Linked DNA regions of Azoarcus sp. KH32C. The protein of the gene in region 1 interacts with the protein of each later gene in a pairwise test. Links are inferred from orthologs where the notes say so. Each region holds a gene or a part of one and is shown in the gene's direction. Other genes may lie near its edges. The genes, in order: ung, ndk and AZKH_RS07220.

Region 1 (3,110 bases):
GGATGTCCACGACTTCCGGCTCGAACGGGATACCTTCTTCGCTAACGAAGAGCAGGATGATGCGCGACGTGGTCGATGCTGGATGGAAATAGAGCTTCACGTTGACCTCGGACAATGTTCGGATGCCGGTTGACGAAAAAAGACCCTCGACGGCGTCGGAGTATCCGACGCGTTCGCACCTGGGTCAATTGGCCTATCTCTTCGGCAAGCGGCATCTGTCGTCAGTAATAGGTGCCGGCATAGCCACGGTACGGATTGCCGTAGACCCGCCGGCCGGCGGCACGGTGCGAGGCCATGAAGCGCTGGATGTGTTCGGGGCTCGCGCCTTTCAGCATTTCCTTGACCTCTCGGCTCGGAAGCACCTGCAGGTAGCGTATCGGCTTGCCGGCCAGCGCCGCGCCCTCGGCGAGATCGGGCGGGACTTCGGTCGGATCGAGAAAGAGCGCTTCGCCGCGCTCCGAATCGTAGTGGCGTTCGACCCGCTTCGCCGAATCGAGGATGCCTTCCATGACGTCTCCGAGCGTGCGTCCGCTCATCTTGGCCTGCCACGCTGCGCGCTGGAAAAGCAGTTCATGCGGATCCACGCCGGGACAGGCCCCCTGGTAGGCGGCGGTCAGGCAATGATCAGCTGCGGCGAGCAGGCGCTGGGTCACATCCGGCTCCATCTCCAGCAGCCTCAGCAGCTGTCCGACGGACGACCCCTCGAGATAAGCCTCCGGCCCCTTGTCGTAACCGGGGTCGCCGGGATGATGGTGATCGACTCGCAATACCGGCTCGTGGCCGAGCACCGTGCACTCGACGAACACCGCCGGAGCCTTGGGGAGCAGCACCGCCGGCATTGGCTGGCCCGTCCGCGACATCCGCACGACACCATTCGCGTCATAAGCCGTGCGCGCGAGGCAGCGTTCTCCGTGTCGTGCGGCATGCACGAATTGTCGGCCCGCCCGCCGCAGACAGCGTTCGATCTCCCGCATTTCGGGATCCTGTGCACCCAGAACGAAGATCGACTCCTTGCCCACCATCCGAGTTTCCTCCGGCATTGCGCTTAGGCAATCGCAAAACGGGTCGGGTTCGCGCAGCATGCCTGCCCGATCACGCCGGGACCGCATCGAGCTTACCGTACTGAGCACTGGTCAAGGAAATACCGTATCGGTACATCGACCCTGACACCGCTGTGTTAGCATCCGCGCGGCTTCTGGAGTCCCTTTCCCATGTCTTTGCCCTCATCCTGGATGTCCATTCTCGCGGAGCTGCGTCTCGACGCCGTGGTCGCGCAACGCGTCTCGACGATCGAGGCCGAACTCGCCGCGCGCGAGGCGGCCGGCAGCGTTGTGCTGCCGGCGTCGATCGATCGCTATCGTGCGCTCGATCTCGTATCGCCTGCCGACGTGCGTGTTTGTATCGCCGGGCAGGATCCCTATCACGGGATCTCGACGGTGGCCGATGGCCGGCAGGTTGCGGAAGCGATGGGACTTTCGTTTTCGGTGCCGCAGGGGGTGCGGATTCCGCCCTCGCTGCGGAACATCTACAAGGAGCTTGCCGCGGATCTCGGTGGGGAAGTTCGTTCGTCGGGGGATCTCACGGGCTGGGCGCAACAGGGTGTTCTGCTGTTGAACACGATCCTGTCGGTCGAAAAGGACAAGCCGAAGTCGCATCACAAGCTGGGTTGGGATCTCGTCACCGGGGCACTGCTGCGGGCGCTGTCGACGACCCAGTCCGGAATCGTCTTCGTCCTCTGGGGAAAGCCGGCGCAGGCGTTGGGTGAGCATATTGTCGGCAACGGGCACACGGTCATCCAGTCGAGCCATCCCTCCCCGATCGGCGGGGCCTGCAACAAGGGCTTCTTCGGCTCCAGGCCGTTCTCGCGTGCAAACCAGGCGCTGGTGCAGGCCGGTCGGAGTCCGATCAGCTGGTGACTGGCACAGGGCGTGCCGAGCGCGCCCCGCGCTTTTCCGGCTACTGCATCGAGTGCAGGCCGATCATGTTGCCTTCGGTATCCGTCACCAGCGCGATGAATCCGTACTGACCGATCGAAAACTTTTCCTTGACGACGCTACCGCCTGATTTCGTGACCTTGGCCGCTTCGACGGCACAGTCCGCGCACATGAAATACACCAGCACGTTGTGTCCACCCGCCTCCAGGCCCGGCATCTTCACCAGCGCCCCGGTGATGCCCATGGCGTCCTGATGCATCGGAAACGCCCACATTTCCATGCCGGGAGGCTGGCCCGGAGCCTCCAGTTTCGAAAACTGCGTTCCCAGCACGGCCTCGTAAAAGGTCTTGGCCCGCTGCATGTCGTTCACGTAGATTTCGAACCAGCCGACGGGGTTTCGGACAGCGCTTTCGCTCATGATGATCCTCCTTCCTTGAACGGGGACTTCAATCCGGAATTTCAGGCTCCACGAGCCGCGCCAGATGGTCGAGCGACTCCTGCCAGCCGAGGTAGCAAAACTCCGTCGGGATCGCCTCCGGAATGCCTTCCTGCACGACGTTCATTTCCGTCCCGCAGGCCACCGGGCGCAGCGTGACGGTCGTCACCATCTCGCCGGGCAGCTTGGTGTCGTCGAACTTGTCCGTGTAGCGGATGCGCTCGTTCGGCATGAGGTCCAGGTAAGTGCCGCCGAAGGAATGGCCGTTGCCGGTGCTGAAATTCCTGAAGGCCATCCTGAAGGTGCCGCCGACCTTGGCATCCAGCTGGTCGACCTTGCAGGTGAAGCCGTTGGGCGGTAGCCAGCGGGCGAGCGCTTCAGCGTCGAGGAAGGCTCGATAGATCTTCTCGGGTTTCGCGCGTAGTACTCGGTGCAGGCGGACGGTACCGGTAGGCATGGTCGCTCCTTTCATGTGGGGTTGGATTTGCGGCTGTTGTCATCGCCGCTTCTCGTACCTTAGTCGAAGGTCGGTGCTGTGGACTATGGGAGTGTTCTCACTTCGTCCTTCGCACGCAGGTATTTGCACTCGGGGTGGTCGTAATACTTCGGCCGCTCGCACTCGGTTTTCATGCAGCGGTACAGGGAGAACTGGGTGCGCGTTCCGCACAGCACCCGGGGATTGTTCTGCTCGTTCTTGTCGAACTTGGTCAGCGTGTTGTCGAGTCTGGTCAGCGGCGGCG
Region 2 (2,865 bases), on another replicon or contig:
TGCAGCACGCGCAGCAGCTTCGCCTGGAAGGCGGGCGAGATGTCGCCGATCTCGTCGAGGAAGATCGTGCCCCCGCGCGCCAGCTCGAAGCGGCCCTTGCGTTCCGACGTTGCGCCGGTGAAGGCGCCGCGCTCGTGGCCGAAGAGCTCGGACTCCAGCAGCGTTTCCGGCAACGCCGCGCAATTGAGCTTGACGAACGGACCTTTCACACGCGGCGACAGATAATGGATCGCATGGGCAATCGCCTCCTTGCCGGTGCCGGATTCGCCGCGCAGCAAGACCGTCGCGCCCGACGGCGCCGCCTGATGCACGTCCGCGAACACCTCCTTCATGCGCTTCGAACGGCCCACCACGTTCTCGATGTCGTACTGCCCCTGCAACTGCTTCTGCAGCCGCGCCGACTCCTCGAGCAGCGCCTGCCGGTCCGCGGCGACGGCCTGATGCAGCCGGAAGGTCTGCGCGAGTAGGTTCGCGACCAGCGACAGCATGCGCACGTCGCGCTCGAAATTGACGCTTTCCTCGTCGTCCGGATGGCGATCGGCCGACAGGATGCCGATCACCTCGCGATCCACCTTGAGCGGCACGACGAGGTAGGACACCCCCTTCATCTGCTCGGGGTCGCGCCCCGTGCGATTCGTAAAGTGCGCGTCCCCGGCGATGTCGGGGATCACGATGGGCGAGCCGCTGCGGATCACTTTCGAAATGATCCCTTCTCGCGGATCCAGAATTGGTGCCTCGCTCATCGGCCAGGGTACGCCCGCCGCACCAAGAATGTGCAGCTGGCCGTCCGTCTGCACCAATCCGACCAGCGCGTGCCGCATGTTGAGCTGCGACAGTAGCAGTTGCAGCACCGTCTGGAGACTCTGCCGGAAATCCAGCGAAGAGGTCAGTACCTTGCTGATCTCGTAAATTGTCAGCAAATCGATGTCGGATGAGCGACGATAATTTTGCGCTTGCGTCATCGTAATAACCTTGGTGCGTGTATGGATGCGATGTTGCGCTGCAAGAAGCGCGCCATTGCTTCGGCCTATCAAACCTACGCCCTTGACTTTGTTGTCTTACTGCGAGCCGGGTACGAAAAACTGTTAGAATCGCGAGCTAGGCTTTTTTCGCTTACTTTTTGCTTACCGATTCAAACCGGAGTTTTTCTACATGGCCATCGAACGCACCCTGTCCATCATCAAGCCCGACGCCGTTGCCAAGAATGTGATCGGCAAGATCTACCAGCGCTTCGAAGATGCGGGCCTGAAGATCATCGCCTCGAAGATGGTTCACCTGTCCGAGCGTGAAGCCGGCCAGTTCTACGCGGTCCACAAGGAACGCCCCTTCTTCAAGGATCTCGTGTCCTTCATGATCTCCGGCCCGGTGATGGTGCAAGTGCTGGAAGGTGAAGGCGCGATCGCCAAGAACCGCGACCTGATGGGCGCGACCGATCCGAAGAAGGCCGCTGCCGGCACCATCCGCGCCGACTTCGCCGACTCGATCGACGCCAACGCGGTCCACGGTTCCGACGCTGCCGAAACGGCCGCTGTCGAAGTGGCGTTCTTCTTCCCCGGGATGAACGTTTACGCCCGCTAAGCCTCTCAGGGCTACGCCCGCGCATCGGCCCGCGCACTTCGTGCGTCGCGGGCCGATTGCATTTTGAGGGCAACACAGGAAACACATGGAAACACCGGTCAATCTGCTCGATTTCGACGTCGACGGCCTCGTCGCCTGGTTCGCGGAGCGCGGCGAAAAGCCCTTCCGTGCGCGCCAGGTGATGCACTGGATGCACCGTTTCGGCGAAACCGATTTCGACGCCATGACCGACGTCGCGAAGAGCCTGCGCGCGAAGCTGGCCCAAGAGGCGTGCATTCGCCCGCCACAGGCGATCCGCGACACCGTCTCGCACGACGGCACGCGCAAGTGGTTGCTCGATGTCGGCAGCGCCAACGCCGTCGAGGCGGTGTTCATCCCCGAGACGAACCGCGGCACACTGTGCATCTCCTCGCAGGCCGGCTGCGCGCTCGACTGCGCCTTCTGCTCGACCGGCAAGCAGGGCTTCAACCGCAACCTCACGGCCGCCGAGATCATCGGTCAGCTGTGGCTCGCGAACAAACTGTTGGGCGGCGCCGCGGCCCCGGCGGGAGCCAAGGATGCCGAGGGCGAGCCCGATAACGGCCGAGTGATCAGCAACGTCGTGATGATGGGCATGGGCGAGCCGCTGACGAACTTCGACAACGTCGTCACCGCCCTGCGCCTGATGCTCGACGACCACGCCTACGGCCTGTCCCGCCGACGCGTGACGGTATCGACCTCGGGCATCGTACCGGCGATGGACCGTCTGCGCGACGAATGTCCGGTCGCACTCGCCGTGTCGCTGCATGCGCCCGACGACGCGCTGCGCGACCGCCTCGTGCCGATCAATCAGAAGTACCCGCTGCGGGAGCTGATGGCCGCTTGCCAGCGCTACCTCGAACGCGCCCCGCGCGACTTCGTGACTTTCGAATATGTCATGCTCGACGGCGTCAACGACACCGACGCGCATGCCCGGGCGCTTGTCGCGCTGGTCCGCGACGTGCCGTGCAAGTTCAACCTGATTCCCTTCAACCCCTTCCCGAACGCCGGGTTCGAACGCTCGCACCCCGACCGGATCCGGCGTTTCGCCAGCATCCTGATCGACGCCGGCATCGTCACGACGACGCGCAAGACGCGCGGGGACGACGTCAACGCCGCCTGCGGGCAGCTCGCAGGACAGGTGCAGGATCGCACGCGACGTGTTGTGCGGCTGGCGAAACCGACGGAGGATCGTGCATGAGACGGCTGCTTGCGAAGCTTTCGATGCCCTTGCTCGCCGTGATGCTCGGCGGGTGCGTGAGTACGCGT
Region 3 (2,999 bases), on another replicon or contig:
CCACCGTGCATTTCGAAGCGCCGCCGCGCGAAGGGCTGGAGACCCGCATCGCCGAGTTCGTCGCGTGGTTCGACGCGAGCCGTCGCGATGCGACGCTCGACCCGCTGCTGCGGGCGGCCCTCGCCCACTTCTGGTTCGTCACCCTGCACCCCTTCGACGACGGCAACGGCCGCATCACCCGTGCGCTCACCGATCTTGCGTTGGCCCAGGGCGAACGGAACAGCATCCGTTTCTACGCCATGTCGGTCGCCATCCTCGCCGACCGCAAGACTTACTACGCCCAACTCGAAGCCGCGCAGAAGTTAGCCGCCTCAGCGGAAACCTCAGCCACGCCGCTCGACCTGACCCCCTGGCTGCACTGGTTCCTGCTCACCCTGCTGCGCGCGATCGAAACGGCGTCGGCGCAGATCGACCGGGTCCTCGGCAAGAGCCGCTTCTGGCTGCAGCACCGCGCCGACGCGCTCGGCCCGGAGCAAGTCAAGGTACTCAACCGCTTGCTGGATGGCGATCAGCCCGGCCGGGCAGGATTCGAGCACGGCATCAGCGCCGCTCAGTACCAGACCGTCGCCAAGGTGTCCAAGGCTACGGCCACACGCCATCTGGCCGACCTGGTGGCCAAGGGCTGCCTGGAAAGGCTCCCAGGCGGCGGGCGTTCCACCCGTTACCAGGTTCATTGGCCGGGCACAGGCGCCCCGGCAAATCAACTCAACAAGTGAGCCGAATAGCCATTCCATTCGGCTCACCGCATCCCCCTCAAAAGACTTAAGACATGAGCAACAACGAAATCGTCCAGAAGCTCTGGAACCTGTGCGACGTCCTGCGGGATGACGGCATCAACTACTCCGACTACGTCACCGAACTCGTGCTCCTCCTTTTCATCAAGATGGAGCACGAAAACGCCCAGAGCGGCGTACTCTCGGGCCACAAGCTGCCGGAAGGCGCGCGCTGGCCGGACATCGCCAAGCTCTCCGGGCTCAACCTCCTCAACCACTACCGCGCAACGCTGCTCGACCTGTCGAAAAGCACCGACCCGCTGCTCGCCGCGATCTATGCCGACGCCCAGACGCGTCTGAAAGAGCCGCGCCATCTGGAGCAGCTCATCAAGAGCATCGATGCTATCGACTGGTTCTCCGCCCAGCGCGACGGCCTCGGCGACCTCTATGAAGGCCTGCTGGAGAAGAACGCCACCGAAACCAAGTCGGGCGCCGGGCAGTACTTCACCCCGCGCCCGCTGATCGACTGCATCGTCGCGCTGATCGACCCGCAGCCGGGCGAAACCGTGCAGGACCCGGCCGCCGGCACCGCCGGCTTCCTGATCGCTGCGGACGCCTACATCAAGACCCGCACCGACAACCTCTACGACCTCAACGACAAGCAGCGCAGCTTCCAGCGCAACCGGGCCTTCATCGGCATGGAGCTAGTGCCCGGCACGCGCCGCCTCGCGCTGATGAACTGCCTGCTGCACGGCATGGAAGGCGATGAAGCCGGCGTCGTGCATCTGGGCAATACCCTCGGCAGCGGCGGCGCCGATTTACCCAAGAGCGACATCATCCTCAGCAACCCGCCTTTCGGCACCGCCAAGGGCGGCGGCGGTCCGACGCGGGACGACTTCACCTTCGGCACCAGCAACAAGCAACTCGCCTTCCTGCAGCACATCTACCGGCACCTGAAGGACGGCGGCCGCGCCGCCGTCGTGCTACCGGACAACGTGCTCTTCGAATCCGGCGTCGGCGCAGAAATCCGCCGCGACCTGATGGACAAGTGCAATCTCCACACCATCCTGCGCCTGCCCACCGGCATCTTCTACGCGCAGGGGGTGAAGACCAACGTGCTGTTCTTCGACAAGGTGAGCCAGAACGCCGAAGGCAGCACCAAGGAAGCGTGGGTGTACGACCTGCGCGCCAACATGCCGCGCTTCGGCAAGCGCACGCCGCTGACGCGCGGGCATTTCGAGGGCTTCGAAGGCGCCTACGCGGCAAGCCCGCGGATCGATGGAGGCGAACAGGGGCGCTTCCGTCGCTTCACCCGGGAGTGGATCCGCGAGCGTGGCGACAGCCTGGACATTGCGTGGCTCAAGGATGAGAACGCTGAGGATGCTGCCGATCTGCCGGAGCCCGCCGAACTTGCGCGGGAAGCGATGGGCGAGTTGGAAGGCGCGCTGGCGGAATTGCAGGCGATCCTCAAGGAGCTAGGTGAAGAGGCAGCGGAATGACCTCGTGGGTAGAAGCTGACCTGGCCGAAGTCTGCACTCTGATAACTGACGGCACCCATCATTCACCGCCCAACTCCGCGTGTGGCGACTTCAAATACGTCACCGCCAAGAATATTCGGCCTTGGGGATTAGACATTAACGACATTACCTATGTCGACGCCGAAACCCATCGCGGCATTTACGCTCGATGCCCCGTCGAATATGGTGATGTGCTGTATATCAAGGACGGTGTCACCACCGGCATTGCAGCATTGAATACGCTGAAGGAGCCGTTTTCGATGCTCTCTAGCGTCGCGCTGCTCAAACCGGACCGAATGGTTCTCGACTCAAGCTATCTCAAGCACTGGTTGAATAGCCCCGGCGCCTACCGCTCGATGACCGGCGAAATGACCGGCACAGCGATCAAACGTCTCGTACTCAAGCAAATTCGGGCAACTCGTATCCAAGTCGCCCCGCTCCCCGAACAAAAACGCATCGCCGACAAGCTCGACAGCGTGCTGGCGCGGGTGGATGCCTGCCGCGACCGCCTCGACCGCATCCCGGCCCTGCTCAAACGCTTCCGCCAATCCATCCTCGCCGCCGCCACCTCCGGTCGGCTCACGGAGGATCTTCGGCAAAGCGGCGCTATCGGCGACGCCGGTGCTCAAATTGCCCAATGGCTAAAGGAACGTTCAAATACTGATAAGAAACCGCCAGCAGATCCGGACCTGACTCATTGGGATCTGGAAGCTCCTCTTGGCTGGATTATTTGTAGTGTCAGTCAATTCGCCGAGTGCTTGGACAGACT

Evidence for each region.
Region 2: the proteins of ung (region 1) and ndk interact in binary tests that used the Escherichia coli proteins (3 or more experiments, as listed by UniProt). The link is inferred for Azoarcus sp. KH32C from one-to-one orthologs.
Region 3: the proteins of ung (region 1) and AZKH_RS07220 interact in binary tests that used the Escherichia coli proteins (3 or more experiments, as listed by UniProt). The link is inferred for Azoarcus sp. KH32C from one-to-one orthologs.

The regions. Positions count from the first base shown.
Region 1 is NC_020548.1:442,650-445,759, reverse strand. The notes cover bases 109-3,063. They hold ung (uracil-DNA glycosylase), read left to right. Parts: upstream 109-1,211; coding sequence 1,212-1,916; downstream 1,917-3,063. Other genes in these bases: AZKH_RS26495 (serine/threonine protein kinase), read right to left, coding at 2,911-3,063; AZKH_RS24850 (SRPBCC family protein), read right to left, coding at 2,381-2,827; AZKH_RS24855 (VOC family protein), read right to left, coding at 1,957-2,352; AZKH_RS24865 (hypothetical protein), read right to left, coding at 222-1,022. Outside these bases: AZKH_RS24870 (glutathione S-transferase family protein), read right to left, coding at 1-100; more of AZKH_RS26495, read right to left, coding at 3,064-3,110. UniProt on the Escherichia coli protein: Excises uracil residues from the DNA which can arise as a result of misincorporation of dUMP residues by DNA polymerase or due to deamination of cytosine.
Region 2 is NC_020516.1:868,517-871,381, forward strand. What follows is about bases 156-2,865. They hold ndk (nucleoside-diphosphate kinase), read left to right. Parts: upstream 156-1,152; coding sequence 1,153-1,578; downstream 1,579-2,865. Other genes in these bases: nifA (nif-specific transcriptional activator NifA), read right to left, coding at 156-962; rlmN (23S rRNA (adenine(2503)-C(2))-methyltransferase RlmN), read left to right, coding at 1,664-2,797; pilW (type IV pilus biogenesis/stability protein PilW), read left to right, coding at 2,794-2,865. In the rest of the region: more of nifA, read right to left, coding at 1-155. UniProt on the Escherichia coli protein: Major role in the synthesis of nucleoside triphosphates other than ATP. The ATP gamma phosphate is transferred to the NDP beta phosphate via a ping-pong mechanism, using a phosphorylated active-site intermediate.
Region 3 is NC_020516.1:1,631,468-1,634,466, reverse strand. Bases 147-2,990 are described here. They hold AZKH_RS07220 (class I SAM-dependent DNA methyltransferase), read left to right. Parts: upstream 147-769; coding sequence 770-2,212; downstream 2,213-2,990. Other genes in these bases: AZKH_RS07215 (restriction endonuclease subunit S), read left to right, coding at 2,209-2,990; AZKH_RS07225 (Fic family protein), read left to right, coding at 147-716. Outside these bases: more of AZKH_RS07225, read left to right, coding at 1-146; more of AZKH_RS07215, read left to right, coding at 2,991-2,999. UniProt on the Escherichia coli protein: The subtype gamma methyltransferase (M) subunit of a type I restriction enzyme. The M and S subunits together form a methyltransferase (MTase) that methylates A-2 on the top and A-3 on the bottom strand of the sequence 5'-AACN(6)GTGC-3'.